Regions from separate parts of the Mesorhizobium sp. M0106 genome, predicted to be linked through region 2. Evidence: predicted binding sites of a transcription regulator. Region 2 holds the regulator's gene; each other region holds the start of a gene.

Region 1 (6,015 bases), on a different contig from region 2:
GCGCCGCGCATCGGCCGCATCCTGATTGCCTCCGGACGCGATGCCGCCGATGTGCCGCTGACCCACATTTTTGGGCCGGGCGCGCTGGCTGGCTTCAAGGTCTGGACGGACGAGGTCGTCGAATAGCCCCGCGCCGCCCTTTTGAACAACTGACCTTGTGAACAACTGGGCACTTCGGGCGTTGTGAGAGCGTGGAGCGTGGGCGGGCGCTCCGCCAATCTCGGTGCATCAACCAAGGCAGCACACCATGGCGGCGCATGGCGGGTCGAAAAAAGTGATCTATGCGGCGCTCGCCGGAAATCTTGCGATCGCACTGACCAAATTTGCCGCTGCCTTGTTCACGGGCAGCTCGGCAATGCTCTCGGAAGGCGTCCACTCGCTCGTCGATACCGGCAATGGCAGCCTGCTGCTTTACGGCATGCACCGTGCCGCCCGGCCGGCCGACCGCACGCATCCGCTCGGCCATGGCCGCGAGCTGTACTTCTGGAGCTTCATCGTTGCGCTCCTCGTCTTTGCACTGGGCGCCGGCATATCGTTCTACGAAGGCGTGACGCACATCATGGCGCCGGAGCCGATCGCCAACGCCAAGGTGAACTACGCTGTCCTTGGCCTTTCCTTCCTCTTCGAAGGCACCTCTTGGCTGGTGGCGCTGAAGGAATTCCGCCACCAAAAAGGCAGCCACGGCTGGCTTGAGGCGGTGCAGCTCAGCAAGGATCCGAGTGTCTACACCGTACTCTTCGAGGACAGCGCGGCACTTCTCGGCCTCGTTGTCGCCTTCGCCGGGATATCGGCGGCGGAACTGCTGGACATGCCGAAGCTCGACGGCGCCGCGTCGATTGGCATCGCGCTGATCCTGGGCGGGACCGCGATCTTCCTGGCGCGCGAAAGCAAAAGCCTGCTGCTCGGCGAGCCGGCTTCGCCCGAGGTGCAAATGAAAGTATTGGACATCGTCCAGCAGGACCCGGCGGTGCAGCGGGCGAATGGCGCGCTGACGCTGCATATGGGTCCGCAGGAGATCGTCGCCGCTCTGAGCATCGAGTTCGAGGACCACTTGTCGGCGCCCGAGATAGAGACCTGCGTCGAACGCCTCGAGACGCGGCTGAAAGCGGAGATGCCGGAGGTGACGCGGCTGTTCGTCAAGCCTCAGACCACCGGTACCTGGGAACGCCGGAGCAAGGCCTTGGCGGCGTCCGGAGGGGAACCGGCCTGAGGAAAATGGCTGCGCCATCGGGCAGTCCCGGTTATGATTGCGGGCAAAAGCTCCAGGAGGAACGAAGATGAAAATCGACGGCGCGTGTCATTGCGGCGCTATCACTTACGAGGCCGAAGTCGATCCGGAAAAGACCACCATTTGTCACTGCATCGATTGTCAGAAGCTAACCGGAACGGCCTTTCGCGTCACCGTGCCGGCGTCCGAGGACAATTACAGGATCACCAAGGGCACGCCGAAGATCTACATTAAGACCGGTTCGAGCGGCGCCAAGCGTGCCCAGGCATTTTGCGGTGAGTGCGGCTCGCATCTCTACGCCACGTCGGCGGGCGAGGGACCGAAGGTTTACGGTATCAGGGTCGGCACGGCACGGCAGCGCGAGCAACTGGTGCCGAGAAAGCAGATCTGGCACCGCTCGGCGCTGCATTGGCTGCCGGAATTCGAAGGCACAACCATCATCGAGGAGCAGTAGCGCCAGACCGGGGCGAAGCCTCCGGTTCCGGCGCAGCTCTCAATCGTCGCCTTCGACGACCCTTAGCCTCAACTGCCCGGTTTTCGAATCGGCGACGCGCGGGCTGCTTTCCGCTTTTGCTCCGCTGCCATTCGAACCAGCGGTGTCCTCCGCCGGCTGCACGCCAAACTCCAGCGCCTCGATCTTTTGTCCGCGCCTGGTCACCTTCGATGTCGAGACAAGGATGTCGTCGATATCCTTGGCCGATTGACCGAAATGCGTCTGCAATTTGCGCACCCGCTCGTCGAGCCGGGAAACATCTTCCATCAGCCGGATAACCTCGCCCTGGATCAGGTGTGCCTGCTCGCGCATGCGGGCATCCTTGAGGATTGCCTGGATGACCTGGATCGACAACATCAAAAGCGATGGCGAGACGATGACGATCCGCGAGCGATGCGCCTTCTGGACAACGGCCTCGAAATTCTCGTGGATTTCGGCGAATACCGATTCCGAAGGCACGAACATGAAGGCGGTGTCCTGCGTCTCGCCCTGGATCAGGTATTTTTCGGAAATATCGCGGACATGCACCTCGATGTCGCGGCGGAAAGCCTGTGCGGCGGACTTCTGCAGTTCGGCGCCTTCGGCGGCCCGGATGGCATTCCAGGCCTCGAGCGGAAACTTTGCATCGACGGCAAGCGACGGTGCGCCGTTCGGCATCTTCACCAGGCAGTCGGGCCGGCTGCCATTCGACAAGGTCGCCTGGAATTCATAGGCGCCGTGCGGCAATCCGTCGGCGACGATGGCTTCCATACGCGACTGGCCGAAGGCGCCGCGCGTCTGCTTGTTGGAAAGGATCGCCTGCAATTGCACGACCTGGCCGGCCAGCGACTGGATGTTGCCTTGCGCGATATCGATGACCGCCAGCCGTTCCTGCAGCTTGGCGAGGCTCTCATGCGTCGATCTCGTCTGCTCGGTCATGGTCTGGCCCAGGCGGCCTGTCATGGCATCGAGACGCTGGCCGATCGACTGTGTCAGTTCGGCCTGGCGCGCCCCGAACACTTCGGCGATGGCGCCCATGCGGCCCTGCATTTCCGCCTGGCTTGCCAAGATACCAGCCATCCGCACCTCGGCGTCGCGGGCGTGGTCGGCGGCTTCGGCGGCCGCCACTGCACGCGCCTTGGCCGATCGCCAGAGCGCAACGACGAGCGCCACGAACAGGCCGAGGAACAGCATTGCGCCGAAACCCAGGAGTTGGCCGAGCGTGATCGTGGTGGCGCCGAGGCGGGCGACAGGTTCGGACAGGATGGTGGCCAGATCGTTCATGTCGACAGCATAGATGATTCGGTCTGCCGGCACAGATCAAAACGTGAACGACGCGAAGGCGCCCCGGTTGACGCTTTTCCTGCGAGGTCTTAGGTGAGACGCCATGTCGATCAAGCCGCTTGTCATCCTCCCCGATCCCGTCCTGCGCCAGGTTTCAAAACCGGTCGAGCGTGTCGATGGCGATTTGCGCAAACTGGCCGGCGACATGCTGGACACCATGTATGACGCGCCCGGCATCGGCCTCGCAGCGATCCAGGTCGGCGAACCCTTGCGCATGCTGGTGATCGACCTCGCCAAGGAGGACGAGACGCCGGCGCCGCACGTCTTCATCAATCCCGAAATCCTTGAAAGCTCCGACCAGCGTTCGGTCTATGAGGAAGGCTGTCTGTCGATCCCCGATTACTATGCCGAAGTCGAGCGCCCCGCCGCGGTGCGGGTGAAATATCTCGATCGCGACGGCAAACTGCAGGAGATCGAGGCCGAGGGGCTGATGGCGACCTGCCTGCAGCATGAAATCGACCACCTCAACGGCGTGCTGTTCATCGATTACATCTCCAAGCTGAAGCGCGACATGGTGGTCAAGAAATTCAAGAAGCTCGCCAGGGACAAGGCGCCGGGCAAGATGGTGGGATAGGCGTCGACGAATGCCCCTGCGTGTCATCTTCATGGGTACGCCCGAATTCTCCGTGCCGACGCTGCGGGCGATTGCCGGGGCCGGGCACGAGTTGGCAGCCGTTTACACGCAGCCGCCGCGCGCCGGCGGCCGGCGCGGGCTCGAACTGACGCCGTCGCCGGTGCAGCGCGAGGCGGATCGGTTGGGCGTCGAGGTGCGGACGCCGGTGTCGCTGAAGAGCGAGGCGGAGCAGGAGGCGTTCCGCGCGTTACGTGCCGACGTCGCCGTGGTGGTCGCCTACGGGCTGCTTCTGCCCAAACCCATTCTCGAGGCGCCGCGGCTCGGTTGCCTCAACGGCCACGCATCGCTGCTGCCGCGCTGGCGCGGCGCTGCCCCTATCCAGCGCGCCATCATGGCCGGCGATACCGAAACGGGCATGATGGTGATGCGGATGGAGGAAGGCCTCGACACCGGGCCGGTGGCAATGGTTGAAAAATGTCCCATTGGACCCGACATGACGGCCGGCGATCTGCACGACCGGCTGATGGTCCTCGGTGCTGCGCTGATCGTGCAAGCGCTCGAACGGCTGGAGCGGAATACGCTGACATTTACCACACAGGCGGAGGTGGGGGTGACCTACGCCAAGAAAATCGATAAATCGGAGACTCGCATAGACTGGCTGCGACCTGCCGGCGACCTGCACAACCAGATTCGCGGCCTGTCGCCCTTTCCCGGTGCATGGTGCGAGGCCGAAATCGGCCGCGTGGAACGGCTGAAACTGCTTCGCTCGACGCTCTCGCAAGGCGCCGGCGAACCGGGAGGAATTCTCGATGACCGACTGACGGTCGCCTGCGGGTCAGGCGCGATCAGGCTGGTCGAAGTTCAACGTGCGGGCGGAAGGCCCATTGCCGCGCAGGAGTTTCTGCGCGGGGCCAAGCTCGAAAAAGGAATGAAATTGTCATGAGCATGATGTCCATACGCGCGGCGACGCCGCGGGACCGCGAGGCGATCCGCCTTGTCGAAGAACACGCATTCGGCCAGCAGACGGAGGCCGGACTGGTCGACGCGCTGGTCACCGGCGGTGATGCCGTCGTCGAACTGGTGGCGGACGAAGACGGGCAAGTGGTCGGCCATATCCTGTTTTCACGGCTTTTCGTGCAGAATGGCGGCAAGAGCTTCCCGGCGGTGGCTTTGGCTCCTTTGGCGGTCGAGCCGTCGTTCCACGGCACCGGCATCGGAGGTGCGCTGGTCCGCGAGGCGCATATCCGCCTGAAGGCTGCTGGCGAGACGCTCGCCGTGGTGCTCGGCGATCCGGCTTACTATGGCCGTTTCGGCTACAGCCGCGCCCGTGCAGCAAAATTCGACAGCGACTACCAAAGCGAAGCCCTGCAGGCGCTTGCCTGGGGCGAGGCGCCGGAGACCGGCAGGCTGGTCTACGCCTCGGCCTTCGGCTCAGCCCTCGCCGCCTGATTTCGCCTCGATCCGGGAATGCCGCGTTTTCGCCTCGACATCGAATATGACGGCAGTCTCTTCGCCGGCTGGCAGCGCCAGGCCAACCAGCCATCGGTGCAGCAGGCGATCGAGCAGGCGATCGAGAAATTCTGTGGTGAGCAGGTTTCGCTGCGCGCCGCCGGCCGCACCGATGCTGGCGTCCATGCGACCGCTCAGGTGGCGCATGTCGATCTGATCAAGGCATGGCCCGGCGACAAGGTGCGCGACGCAGTCAACGCGCATCTACAAGCGGCCAAGGTGCGCATCGCCATCCTGAAGGCCGCCGTCGTGCCGGATGGCTTCGATGCGCGTTTCTCGGCGATCAGCCGCCATTACCTCTACCGCATCGTCAATCGCCGCGCGCCGGCGGCGCTCGACAAGGGCAAGATTTGGTGGGTACCGAAGCAGCTCGATGCCGGTGCCATGCACGAAGCGGCAAAGGTGCTGCTTGGCCGGCATGATTTCACCACCTTCCGCTCGACCCAGTGCCAAGCCACCAGCCCGGTCCGCACGCTCGACCGGCTGGATGTCAGCCGGGCGGGCGATTTCATTGAGGTCCGCGCTTCGGCGCGGTCATTCCTGCACAACCAGGTGCGCTCGATGGTCGGTTCGCTCAAGCGCGTCGGCGAAAGCGGCTGGACTGTTGCCGACCTCAAGGCGGCGCTTGAGGCGCGCGATCGTGCGGCCTGCGGTCAGGTCGCGCCGCCCGACGGGCTGTTTCTCGTCGGCGTCGATTATCCGACGCCTGGCTGATCCGGAACGCTGATCCCGAGCAGCGCCTGCAGGCCGAAAAGGACGATCAGCGACGCCACGAACATGCCGGCAAAAACGGCGCTGCCGGCGGCCGCACCCCTGCCGATCGCAACGTTAGTCATCCGCCAGGTCAAGACCATCGACAGCGCGAACAACAGCAGCGACACCAATCCG
Region 2 (6,015 bases):
GCTTGGCGTACTTGCCGCCAAGTTCGAGACATGGCGTGTCGGAATGCATATGCTCGGCTCCGAAATCTCGACGCGGCTGACGGGTCGCGTCGTATCGTACGAGCCCATGGCAAGCGGCCGCATCAGGCTGACAATCGATGTGATCTCAACGGCCAGGCCGACACTGCGCTACATGCCGGAACGGGTCCGCGTTTCGGCGATGAAGATACCGGCTGAGCTGACCGCCGGTTCCGAGATCACCGGCTATGTGCGGCTGCTGCCGCCGACCGGCCCGGTGCGGCCCGACAGCTATGATTTCTCCTTCGACAGCTATTTCGCCGGTATCGGCGGCAGCGGCTTTTTTCTCGGCAATCCGAAAGTCGTGTCGTCGGGCAGCATGCCGCTTGGCGCGCAGCTTTCTTCCGCGATCGAAGACGCGCGCGAATCCATCGCCGACCATATCCGCAGCCGCATCGGCGGTGCCGAGGGCGAGATTGCTGCTGCGCTGATCGTCGGCGTGCGCGCCGGCATTCCCGAGGAGATCAACGAAGCGATGCGGCGCACCGGCATCTACCACATCATCTCCATCTCGGGGCTACATATGGCGTTGGTCGCCGGCACCATCATGGCGCTGCTGCGGGGTGCCTTTGCGCTGTTTCCCGATTTCTCATCGCGACGGCCGGTCAAGAAATATGCCGCGGCCGCCGCGCTTTTTTCGATTGCGGCCTACCTCGTCTTTTCCGGCATTGTCGTGGCGGCCGAACGCAGCTTCATCATGCTGGCGGTGATGCTTATCGCCGTGCTGTTCGACCGGGCCGCGCTCACCATGCGCAACCTGGCGATCTCGGCCATCGCGGTCATCCTGGTGTCGCCGCACGAGGTGGTCGGTCCGAGTTTCCAGATGTCCTTCGCCGCGACGGCGGCCCTTGTCGGCGCCTATGCAGGCTGGTCCGATTACCGCGCCGGCAGGGCCACCATGCCGCCGCCGCGGCTGTCGCCGCTACGCTTTGCCACTCGAAAGGTCCTGCTGGGCATGTGCGGTCTGGCGATGACCTCGATCATTGCAGGGAGCGCCACGGCGCTTTTCGCCATATGGCATTTCCAGCGCGTGGCGCCGCTCAGCCTGTTCGCCAATCTGGCCATCATGCCCATCGTCTCACTGGTCGTCATGCCCTTCGCCGTTCTCAGCGCGCTGGCGATGCCGTTCGGTGCGGATGGCCCTTTCCTCTATGTCATGGGCAAGGGGCTGACGGCGATGATCGCCCTGTCCGGGTGGATCTCGGAGCGCTCGCCGATCGATGCGGTCGGGCTGATTTCGCTGAGATCCGTCCTTCTGGTGACGATCGCCCTCGTCATTGCCAGCATGGCGACGACCTGGTTGCGGCTGGCGGCACTTCCTTTTGCGCTCGCCGGCTTGCTGACGACAACGCAGACACGCATACCCGACGTATTGGTCTCGGAGGACGCACGGCTGGTCGCGCTGCCGATCGGCAGCGGTGAACTCGCGGTCAACCGGGCACGCCCGAATGAGTTCACCATCGACAACTGGAAACGCGCGCTCACATCAGAGACTATCGTCGCGCCGGAAACACCTGCAAAGAACGACCCGCAATTCGACATTGCCGATCCGGCCGACCTACCGCCGGGCATGCCGTTCATTTGCACGGACGGCCTCTGCCTTGCCAGGCATCCATCCGGCGCGATCATCGCGCAAGCCAAGGACCGCGATACTGCGCGGCCAGCCTGCGCCTTTGCCAGCTTGATCGTCATCGACGACGCCACCGCGCATAACCCCTGCTACTACGACCGGCTGGTCCTCGTCGTCACCAAACGGCAACTGGCGCGCGCGGGAAGTGCCGCCGTCTACTTCGATCCACAAGCGGCAACGCGCGCCGAAATCCGTTTCGCGGTCGAAAAATCATACCGGCCCTGGCACGTGCAGCGGAAATTTTCACGCGCGGCACGGGGCCTGCCACCATACCGCAGGGCCGACAACCCCAAAGCCGGCGCCAAGGGCGGGGCTCAGTAGCGGCGGATCAGTCCGACGAGCTTGCCCTGCACCTTGACCCTGTCTGGTCCGAAGATGCGCGTCTCGTAGGCCGGATTGGCGGCTTCCAGGGCGATCGAGGCGCCCTTGCGGCGGAACCGCTTCAGCGTCGCTTCCTCCTCGTCGACCAGTGCCACCACGATCTCACCGGGGCTCGCCGTATCGGCATTGCGGATGATCACCGTGTCGCCGTCGAAAATGCCGGCCTCGATCATCGAATCGCCTTTGACCTCGAGCGCATAATGCTCGCCGCCCATGATCATATCCGGCGGCACCGAAATCGAATGCGTCTGGTGCTGGATGGCGTCGATCGGCACACCGGCGGCGATGCGGCCCATCACCGGGATCGAAACGGCGGCGACGACATCGTCGTCATTTCCGGCTGCGGGCACGCGCGACGATGTCGGCTTGCCTTGCCGAGGACCGCCTTGCCCAAGACTGCCCTGGATGACACTCGGCGAGAACTTGCGTGCCGCATTGAGGCCGGGGGCGATCGAGTCAGGCAGGCGCAGCACCTCCAGCGCACGGGCCCGGTTGGGCAAACGGCGAATGAAGCCGCGCTCCTCCAGCGCCGTAATCAGCCGGTGGATTCCGGATTTGGAAGCCAGGTCGAGCGCTTCCTTCATCTCGTCGAAGGAAGGCGGGATACCGCTTTCCTTCAACCTTTCGTGGATGAACATAAGCAGTTCGTGTTGTTTGCGTGTCAGCATAGCGACCCCCAACAGAATCAGAAAAACAAACCCAGAACAAACACTATCTGTTCCAGTTGTGTTCCGCAACTGTTTAAAGTTTAATGAATGCGTTAAGGCTCGGGAAACAAACGACGTCCCTACCGGGGTACCGTATTTTCACCGCCGCGAGCCTCATCGCCTTGATTCTGCTTTCGTTTGCGCCCTTCTGGCTTCCCGGAGGCCACATTGACATCGGCCGTCGGTCGGCAAAGGGCACGGAAGTGAACCCCTATCGACTGTGCGGTTTGGTCGATGCACCGTGAACGAAACGAACTCAAAACGCCAACCTCGGGTTAAGTCCCCGGTTTCCACCGCCTGGTCAGGCTGCTTCTCGCCGGTGGAGCCTTGCTGCGCGCAACCAGGGAATGGAAGAACAGTCGACGCGTGTCGGGCGTTGCGTTGGATCTTGGGGGAGCAGACAAATCATGACAGGAATTCCCGATCTCGTGGCCATAAAGGCGATGGATGCCGCGGATCCGCTGCGCGCGATGCGCGACCGCTTTGTATTGCCGCAAGGAGTGGTCTATCTCGACGGCAATTCGCTAGGAGCTGCTTCACGTGCCGCTTTCGATGAACTGCGCAAGGCCGCGACCGAAGAATGGTCGCATGATCTCATCCGCGCATGGAACACGGCCGGCTGGTTCAACATGCCGCTTGAACTTGGCGACCAGCTCGGGCGCCTGATCGGTGCCGCGGCCGGCCAGACGGTGGTCTGCGACACGACATCGGTCAACATCTACAAGCTGCTGCACGCCGCCATGGCCATGCGACCGGAGCGGCAGGTCATCGTCGCCGAGGGCGATAGTTTTCCGACGGACCTCTACATGGCTGAGGGTGTGGTTTCGACGCGAAAAGATACGCTGCTGCGCCTCTCGGGGGTCGACGCGCCGAGCATCGAAGAGCTGATCGACGAACGCACCGCCGTGGTGCTGGTCAACCACGTCAACTACAAGTCGGGCGAACTGCGCGACATGCCGGCGCTGACGCGCAGGGCTCAGGAAGCCGGGGCGATGATCGTCTGGGATCTCTGCCACACCGCCGGCGCGATGCCAGTCGAGCTCGACAAGGCAAACGCCGATTTTGCCGTTGGCTGCACCTACAAATATCTGAATGGCGGCCCGGGCGCGCCTGCCTTCATCTATGCGGCTGAGCGGCATCTTTCCGACATCCAGCAGCCGCTCACCGGCTGGTGGGGCCATGCACGGCCCTTCGCCTTCGAGCCAGGCTATGCGGCCGGCACCGGCATCCGCCGGTTTCTGTGCGGCACCCAGCCGGTGCTGTCGATGCGCACGCTGAAGGGCGCGCTCGACATCTGGAACGATGTCGACATGACGGCGGTGCGCAAGAAGAGCATCGCGCTGGCGGATCTGTTCATCGAGCTTGTCGAGGCAAAGTGCGGCACTTACGGGCTCACGCTCGAAAGCACGCGCGATGGGGAAAAACGCGGCAGCCAGATTTCATTCATGCATGAGCATGGCTACCAGGTCATGCGCGCGCTGATCGAACGTGGCGTGATCGGCGATTTTCGCGCGCCATCGACCATGCGCTTCGGCTTCACCCCGCTCTATGTTGGCTATGCCGATGTCTGGCAGGCCGTCAAAGTGCTTGAGGACATCCTGCGCACCGGTGCGTGGAGGGATGCGCGCTTCGCCATCAAAGCAGCTGTCACTTGAGATTGATGCGAGAGCTGGAATCGTGAGGCTGGCGACGACGCGCGCCGCGCGATGCTCACGGCTACGTTGCAAGGCCATATTGCCAGGGAGGGCGCAGGGTGTTCGAACGTCACATTGCCGATTGGGACAACGCCTATGCCAACGGCGCCAACATAGCCGGCAGCGATCGCTGGCCGGCGGCCTGGATCGAGCCCGCGCGGGTTTTCCGCGACGTGCTTTCGACCGAGGGCAGGGCGCGGCTCGACATGGCCTATGGCGACAACCCATGCAACCGGCTCGATCTTTTCCTGCCGGCCATCAAGCCTAAGGGACTCGTGGTGTTCGTTCATGGCGGCTACTGGATGGAATTCGACAAGAATTTCTGGTCGCATCTTGCCGCTGGCCCTGTTGATCGCGGCTATGCGGTGGCGATGCCGTCCTACACGCTCTGTCCGCAGATACGCATCGGCGGCATCGTCAAGGAAGTCGGCGCGGCGATCGGCAAGGCGGCGGCGATCGTTGCAGGGCCGCTGATGCTGACCGGGCACTCGGCCGGCGGCCATCTTGTTAGCCGGATGGTTACGGCGACGACGCCGCTGGCGCCCGAAGTCGTCCGGCGCGTTCGTCATGTGGTGTCGATCTCGGGGGTGCACGATTTGCGCCCGATCATGCGCACCGGCATGAATGAGACGCTGGCGATCGATGAGGCCGAGGCGCAGGCCGAAAGTCCGGTGCTGCTGCGCCCGATGGACAAGGCCCGCCTGACCTGCTGGGCCGGCGGCGGCGAGCGCGCCGAATTCCTGCGTCAGAGCGCGTTGCTGGCCAACATCTGGATCGGCCTGGGTTCCGCGACCAGCTCGGTGGTCGAACCTGACCGGCATCATTTCAACATCATCGACGGTTTGGCCGATCCAGACCATCCGCTGACCCGGACCTTGATTTCGGAGTGAGGCAGGTTCAGCGTAGCATCAGCACGTCGCAGGGGGAGCCCGCCGCCGCGGCAGGAGCGAACGGCGTGCGAACGATCAGCCCGTCGGCATCGGCCAGCATTTTCAGCATCGAGGAGTCCTGGATGCCGAACGGCGTCGCCACGAGCGTACCGGCGTCATCTATGACAACAGCCCGCACATAATCTTGCCTGAGATCGTTGGCCGGCATGGCGGCACCGAGCCGTGCCCGACGTATATCCTGCTGAAAGGCGCGGCCGCCGAGCCGCGCCAGCAGCGGCTTCAGGAAGAGCTGAGTGCAGACCAGGCTTGCCACCGGATTGCCGGGCAGGCCGATGCAGCGAATGTCTCCCAGCCGCCCGAACATCAGCGGCTTGCCCGGCCGCATGGCGATCTTCCAGAAATCGAGCGTCATGCCTTGCCCGGTCAGTACGTCATGAACGAAGTCGTGGTCACCGACCGAGGCACCGCCCAGCGTGACGATGACGTTCGCGCCAGCCTTCACGGCCTTTTCAACCAGCGCAGCGATCGCCTCCCTGCGGTCCGGCGCGATGCCAAGGTCGAGCGCGCGCGCACCGACCGACTGTGCGGCAGCGGCGACACCATAGGCGTTAGAGGAGATGATCTGGTCGGGGCCAAGATCGCTGCCCGGCGGCAGC
Region 3 (6,015 bases), on a different contig from region 2:
AAGCGGCATGAAAAACTCCGACGAAATTGATTCTGAACTTGTCAGGATGGTGCCGGTTGCGTCGATGACAAGGGGAAATCCGGGTGACATGATCGCCGCATGGACAACGAGCGCATAGAAGAGCTTTTCGAAGGCCTCGGCCCGGTCAGCATCCGCAAGCTGTTCGGCGGCAAGGGCATCTATTTCGACGGCGTCATCGTCGCCATCGTCATCCGTGGCGAATTGATGCTGAAGGCCGACGCCGAAAGCGCCCCGGATTTCGAAGCGGCCGGCTGCCGGCAATGGACCTATACCGGCTCGCGGCACGGCAAGCTCGTGTCGATGCCCTATTGGAGCGTTCCCGACAGCGCATTCGACGATCCCGACGAGATGGCGATCTGGGCGCGCCGCGCCTACGAGGCAGGACGGCGCGCCGGAAAATAGGCTGCGTCATGCTTCGGCAATTCCGGGCCGTACTTCACGCCGGGTCCCGCGCCTCGGGCACGAGCGCCAGCGCCTCGGCAAAGCCAGCGCTGGTGAAGGCGGCACTCTCGACGGCGAGCATAGCTGCGGCAATGCCTTCGCGCAGTGCCGCGCGCAGCGTCAGGCCGCGCAGCAGGGCAGCGATCGTGGCGCCTGCCAATGCGTCGCCGGCGCCGGCAGCATCGGTCCGCTTTTGCAGCGGCGGTGGCGAGATCGAGAACGCGCTCAATTCGTCGAAACCGAGCACTGGTTCGTCGCCGGCGGTGATCACGCCGCTTTTCAGCCCGGCGCGTCTCAGGCCGTCGACGATGCCTTGATCGATTTGGACGCCGGCGAGCACGCCGGCCTCGCGCCGGTTCATGAAGGCCATCGCCAGACGGTCGAGCACCGGCGTCAGCCGCGCCGCTTTGTTGGGCGAGACCGCAAGCGCAAACACCGGCTTGCCGGCGGCGAGTGCCGCCAGCCGCTCCAGCGCGGTCGACGGCAGGTTGGCGTCGCACAGCACCGCGTCGGCCGAACCGATCGCTTCCCGCACCTTGGCACGGCGGATCTGCTTGGGAAGCGCCAGCTCGTAGAGCACCATGTCGGCAAGGCCGGCGATCAGCCCGCCGCCGCTGTCGATCAGCATCGTATGGCTTGGCGTTGCTCGGTCGAGGAACACCGCCGACAGGTCGGCAACGCCGGCCTCGGTGACGGCGCGTAAAACCGTGTCGCCAAGGGCATCGCCGCCGCGCACCGAAAGCAGCGAGGCCGAGACGCCGCGGCGCACGGCACAGCGCAAGGCGTTGAAGACGGCGCCGCCGACATGCTCGCGCATCGTGCCCGGATTAGACGCTGCCGGCACGAAGGCGCCGGCAACCCGGCCGCGCCGCTCGATATAGGCGCCGCCCACGGCCAGGATCGTCGGGGATTTGATCATGCCGTCAAAATGCCCTTTAGCTGTTGCCCGGGGGGAGACTAGGTCGCCGGGCGGAACCCTGCAATCGCGGGTCCGATTCGGTTGGTGACGGCAACGGCGCCGCATCCGAGGCGAGACACGTTGGGAAGCAAACGGATGTATACCGTTCGACATGTAAAGAAGAAAATTCAAGCCTTGGCGAGGTGTGCTAAATGCGTGCTGTTGCGTGAGCCACGCGTTCTACACCAATGGCATCGCGGGCTGCTTCAGCTACAGCAACGGCAGCAGTGGTAACTCGAATGCTCAGCCAGATGGTAACAAGCAGCGCAGCCATATTGTGCTTCAGCGCCACTCCATGGGGCTTTCTGCGCAATTATGTAGGTGGCTAGCACCTCAACGCAAAGAATACCAGAATCGCCCCACAGCGCCTTGCCCCGTCCATGTGATGGCATCATGAAACCGATCCTTTTGGCGGTGGCGGTGGTTCTAATCGAAGCCGTTTAAATGTTCGTCTTTCAGGTGAGCGGGAACGAACTCGTAGCTCTTGTATACGCGGCAAAACCAACTCTTGTGGGGAGTTCCGAACGGGTCCTCGTAATAGATGATCCCATAAAGATATATCTCACCTTCTTTCCGTCGTTCCCCCTCCATCATGTCGGCGGTGACTGTCAGCGGGACATGCCAGTTGTTTGGGAAATCGACGTCATAGGCCGCAATCGCCCCTTTGTGCAGAATCCTGTCAGTCCCCTGTTTTCCGGCGGTCTCGGGGTCGGGCGGCACGGCGAAAAGTCCCACATCATACTGAATGCGCGTCACAAAGCCTGGCGTTCTGCCGAAATTCTTGAAGTTGATCCCGAGAAGTTTTTTGCCATCAAAAGGGTCTCGTTTGGTCATCCAAAGGAATACATAGGGCCGCTCAGCGGCAATGGCAGCATTGGCAGCAGCGGTAGCCGTGTTGGCAGCTTGAATAGCGGCTTCGGTAGCAAACTGATTAGCTTTGAGAGTACGCCAAATTAAGAAAATGCCGACACCGCTCGCAATCAACCCAGACAGGCTAATCCGGTACATACTTGTGGTGTCTTCAGCAACGCTCTGTTGGGCTGCGAGGTCACACCAATCCGTATTGGTTTCGCTGGAGTCGTTTGCTTTCTCAGTTTTTTGATTGCTCGAACTGGGATGGACATAGGTGGTCGAAAAGGGGCTATCGCTATATCGTGCGGCGCATTTTCTGGCGTAGTAGGAGCTTTGATTTTCAACGGACTTTTGAGAGTCGAGTAGCGACCCAAATAGGAGCAATCCAATTATGGTCGCAATCCAGCCGAACGTTATGAAGTCATATCGATCGTCGCCGCCAGACATGACAGTATCGCCGCCAAATTTCACTGCGGCAGTTATCCCCTAGAATACGGACAGGAGCAACAATGACCGAAATGCCTAACGCCTGTTCGACGGCCCCCTAAAGGCGATCGCAACCAAGCTCGCCCCTACTGGTCACGCGGATGGTGCGCTGGATTTCCTTCGCGGAAAGCGGAACATGAAGGTGACACCAGTCGCGCAGTGACATGCGTGGCTTGGAATGGCGTGCCTGCGGTCGGGTAGACCTGCGCGCTGCAGAAGTCGCACTCATGGAGCGGCAAGCCTTCACGCGATGGCACTTGGCGCATTCGTGACGATCACTGCACCGGGTTGTCATGAGGCGTTCGAAGCAGGCGTCTTCGCTACTAGCGAGTCGCCCCCCGGAATGGGCAGACAGTCGGGAGTTTACCTTTTTTGACAGAGATAACATCCCGAAGCCAAAATTCCGAAACAAAAATAGAACAAATAGAGATATGCGTTATTTTTCAAGCCCTTGGTACTCATTGACAAATGAGAACAAATGAGGTACATTCTTTTAAGGATTGCGGGATTGTCCGGCCTCCATTGACGACCACGGGGTGATGTATCATGGCTCAGAATTCTTTGCGGCTTGTAGAGGACAAAGCGGTGGACAAATCAAAGGCTCTGGATGCGGCGCTGTCGCAAATCGAGCGTGCCTTCGGCAAGGGCTCGATCATGCGGCTCGGCGCGAACGAGCAGGTCGTCGAGATCGAAACGGTGCCGACCGGCTCGCTTGGGCTGGACATCGCGCTTGGCGTCGGCGGCCTGCCGCGCGGCCGCATCGTCGAGATCTACGGGCCGGAAAGCTCGGGCAAGACGACGCTGGCGCTGCACACGGTGGCCGAAGCCCAGAAGAAGGGCGGCATCTGCGCCTTCGTCGATGCCGAGCACGCGCTCGACCCGGTCTATGCCCGCAAGCTCGGCGTCGATCTCGAAAACCTGCTGATCTCGCAGCCCGATACCGGCGAGCAGGCGCTGGAGATCTGCGACACGCTGGTGCGCTCCGGCGCCATCGACGTGCTGGTGGTCGATTCGGTGGCGGCGTTGACGCCGCGGGCGGAAATCGAAGGCGAGATGGGCGATTCGCTGCCCGGCCTGCAGGCCCGCCTGATGAGTCAGGCACTGCGCAAGCTCACCGCCTCGATCTCGCGCTCCAACACCATGGTCATCTTCATCAACCAGATCCGCATGAAGATCGGCGTCATGTTCGGTTCGCCCGAGACGACGACCGGCGGCAATGCGTTGAAATTCTATGCCTCGGTCCGCCTCGACATCCGCCGCATCGGCTCGGTCAAGGATCGCGACGAGGTCGTCGGCAACCAGACCCGCGTCAAGGTCGTCAAGAACAAGCTGGCGCCGCCCTTCAAGGTGGTCGAGTTCGACATCATGTATGGCGAGGGCGTCTCCAAGACCGGCGAGCTGGTCGATCTCGGCGTCAAGGCGGGCGTGGTCGAAAAGTCGGGCGCCTGGTTCTCCTACAATTCGCAGCGTCTTGGCCAGGGCCGCGAAAACGCAAAACTGTTCCTGCGCGACAATCCCGACACGGCGCGCGAGATCGAGCTGGCGCTACGGCAGAATGCCGGGCTGATCGCTGAGAAATTCCTTGAGAACGGCGGCTCCGAAAGCAGCGACGGTTTCGAGGACGACGCTGGGGTGATGTAGGGCAAGCGACGCCTCGCTGAGCCTCAGCCAGATTTCGATTTGATGTTTTGATTTTGAGTTTGCGTAATCGATGCGTTTCGAACCGCCGGCCCAGGGCCGGCGGTTCGCGTTTGACGGCGAGGCAGACGCATTTCAAGGCGCTGGTGAAAGCCGGGATTTGAGCCCATTTGGTGTTTCTGGACAGGCTGCGGTGCGACCGCTAAAAGGCCATGTCTATTTTCCGCCGGCAGCCGGCGGTTCTCTCGAAAAGGCAGTATTCATGAGTGGCGTCAACGAGATCCGGTCGGCATTTCTCGACTATTTTCGCAAGGAAGGTCACGAGGTCGTCGCGTCAAGCCCGCTGGTGCCGCGCAACGACCCGACGCTGATGTTCACCAATGCCGGCATGGTGCAGTTCAAGAACGTTTTCACCGGTCTGGAGAAGCGGCCGTATTCGCGCGCCACGACTGCCCAGAAGAGTGTTCGTGCCGGCGGCAAGCACAACGACCTCGACAATGTCGGCTACACCGCGCGCCACCTGACCTTCTTCGAGATGCTCGGCAATTTCTCCTTCGGCGACTATTTCAAGGAGCGGGCCATAGAGCTTGCCTGGAACCTGATCACCAGGGAGTTCGGGCTGAAGAAGGACAAGCTGCTGGTCACCGTCTACCACACCGACGACGAGGCGGCTTCGTACTGGAAGAAGATCGCCGGCCTTTCGGACGATCGCATCATCCGCATCCCGACTTCGGACAATTTCTGGGCAATGGGCGACACTGGACCTTGCGGGCCGTGTTCGGAGATATTCATCGACCGCGGCGAGCATATCTGGGGCGGCCCTCCCGGCAGCCCCGAGGAGGATGGCGACCGTTTCCTCGAATTCTGGAACCTGGTGTTCATGCAGTATGAACAGGTGACGAAAGACGAGCGCATCGACCTGCCGCGTCCGTCGATCGACACGGGCATGGGCCTCGAGCGCATGGCCTCCATCCTGCAAGGCGTTGAAAGCGTCTTCGAAACCGACCTGTTCCGCCACCTCATCGACGCCGCATCGTCGGCGCTCGGCCGCGGTCCGGATGCGGACGCCGTCGCATCGTTGCGCGTCATCGCCGATCACCTGCGTTCGTCCTGCTTCCTGGTCGCCGACGGCGTGCTGCCGTCCAACGAAGGGCGCGGCTACGTGCTTCGTCGCATCATGCGCCGCGCCATGCGCCACGCGCAGTTGCTCGGCGCCCGCGATCCGCTGATGTGGCGCCTGGTGCCGGCGCTGGTCCGCGAGATGGGCCAAGCCTACCCGGAACTGGTGCGCGGCGAACAGATGATCACCGAAACGCTGAAGCTGGAAGAGACGCGCTTCCGCAAGACGCTGGTGCGCGGCTTGGGCTTGCTTTCGGAGGCGACGGAAAAGCTGGCCTCCGGCGACATGCTGGATGGCGAGACAGCGTTCAAGCTCTACGACACCTATGGCTTTCCGCTCGATCTGACGCAGGACGCGCTGCGCCAGCGCAACATCTCGGTCAACCTTGCCGGCTTCACCGAGGCGATGGAGCGGCAGAAGGCGGAGGCGCGCAAAAGCTGGGCCGGCTCCGGCGACGTGGCGACCGAGACGGTATGGTTTCCGGTGCGCGAGAACGCCG

What was found. Region 2 encodes LexA, which represses DNA repair genes until DNA is damaged. Its sites were predicted from a motif close to TGTTCNNNNTGTGTTCNG; they were not measured.
Region 1: a site for LexA is predicted at 3,017-3,034, ahead of NKJ55_RS08150 (DNA recombination protein RmuC). Genes of this name have one in related genera too.
Region 3: a site for LexA is predicted at 3,163-3,180, ahead of recA (recombinase RecA). Genes of this name have one in related genera too.

The regions. Positions count from the first base shown of each region.
Region 1 covers NZ_JAMYUA010000006.1:4,212-10,226, reverse strand. The annotation lists gene NKJ55_RS08165 (transglutaminase-like domain-containing protein) at 1-126, shown strand, start outside; gene NKJ55_RS08160 (cation diffusion facilitator family transporter) at 248-1,210, shown strand; gene NKJ55_RS08155 (GFA family protein) at 1,278-1,682, shown strand; gene NKJ55_RS08150 (DNA recombination protein RmuC) at 1,722-2,984, opposite strand; gene def (peptide deformylase) at 3,088-3,618, shown strand; gene fmt (methionyl-tRNA formyltransferase) at 3,635-4,561, shown strand; gene NKJ55_RS08135 (GNAT family N-acetyltransferase) at 4,558-5,067, shown strand; gene truA (tRNA pseudouridine(38-40) synthase TruA) at 5,086-5,841, shown strand; gene NKJ55_RS08125 (hypothetical protein) at 5,823-6,015, opposite strand, start outside.
Region 2 covers NZ_JAMYUA010000003.1:180,771-186,785, forward strand. The annotation lists gene NKJ55_RS04400 (ComEC/Rec2 family competence protein) at 1-2,008, shown strand, start outside; gene lexA (transcriptional repressor LexA) at 2,002-2,736, opposite strand; gene kynU (kynureninase) at 3,183-4,430, shown strand; gene NKJ55_RS04415 (hormone-sensitive lipase) at 4,529-5,359, shown strand; gene NKJ55_RS04420 (molybdopterin molybdotransferase MoeA) at 5,367-6,015, opposite strand, start outside.
Region 3 covers NZ_JAMYUA010000005.1:195,051-201,065, forward strand. The annotation lists gene NKJ55_RS07785 (GFA family protein) at 1-9, opposite strand, end outside; gene NKJ55_RS07790 (TfoX/Sxy family protein) at 100-423, shown strand; gene NKJ55_RS07795 (PfkB family carbohydrate kinase) at 458-1,381, opposite strand; gene NKJ55_RS07800 (hypothetical protein) at 1,847-2,743, opposite strand; gene recA (recombinase RecA) at 3,305-4,399, shown strand; gene alaS (alanine--tRNA ligase) at 4,659-6,015, shown strand, end outside.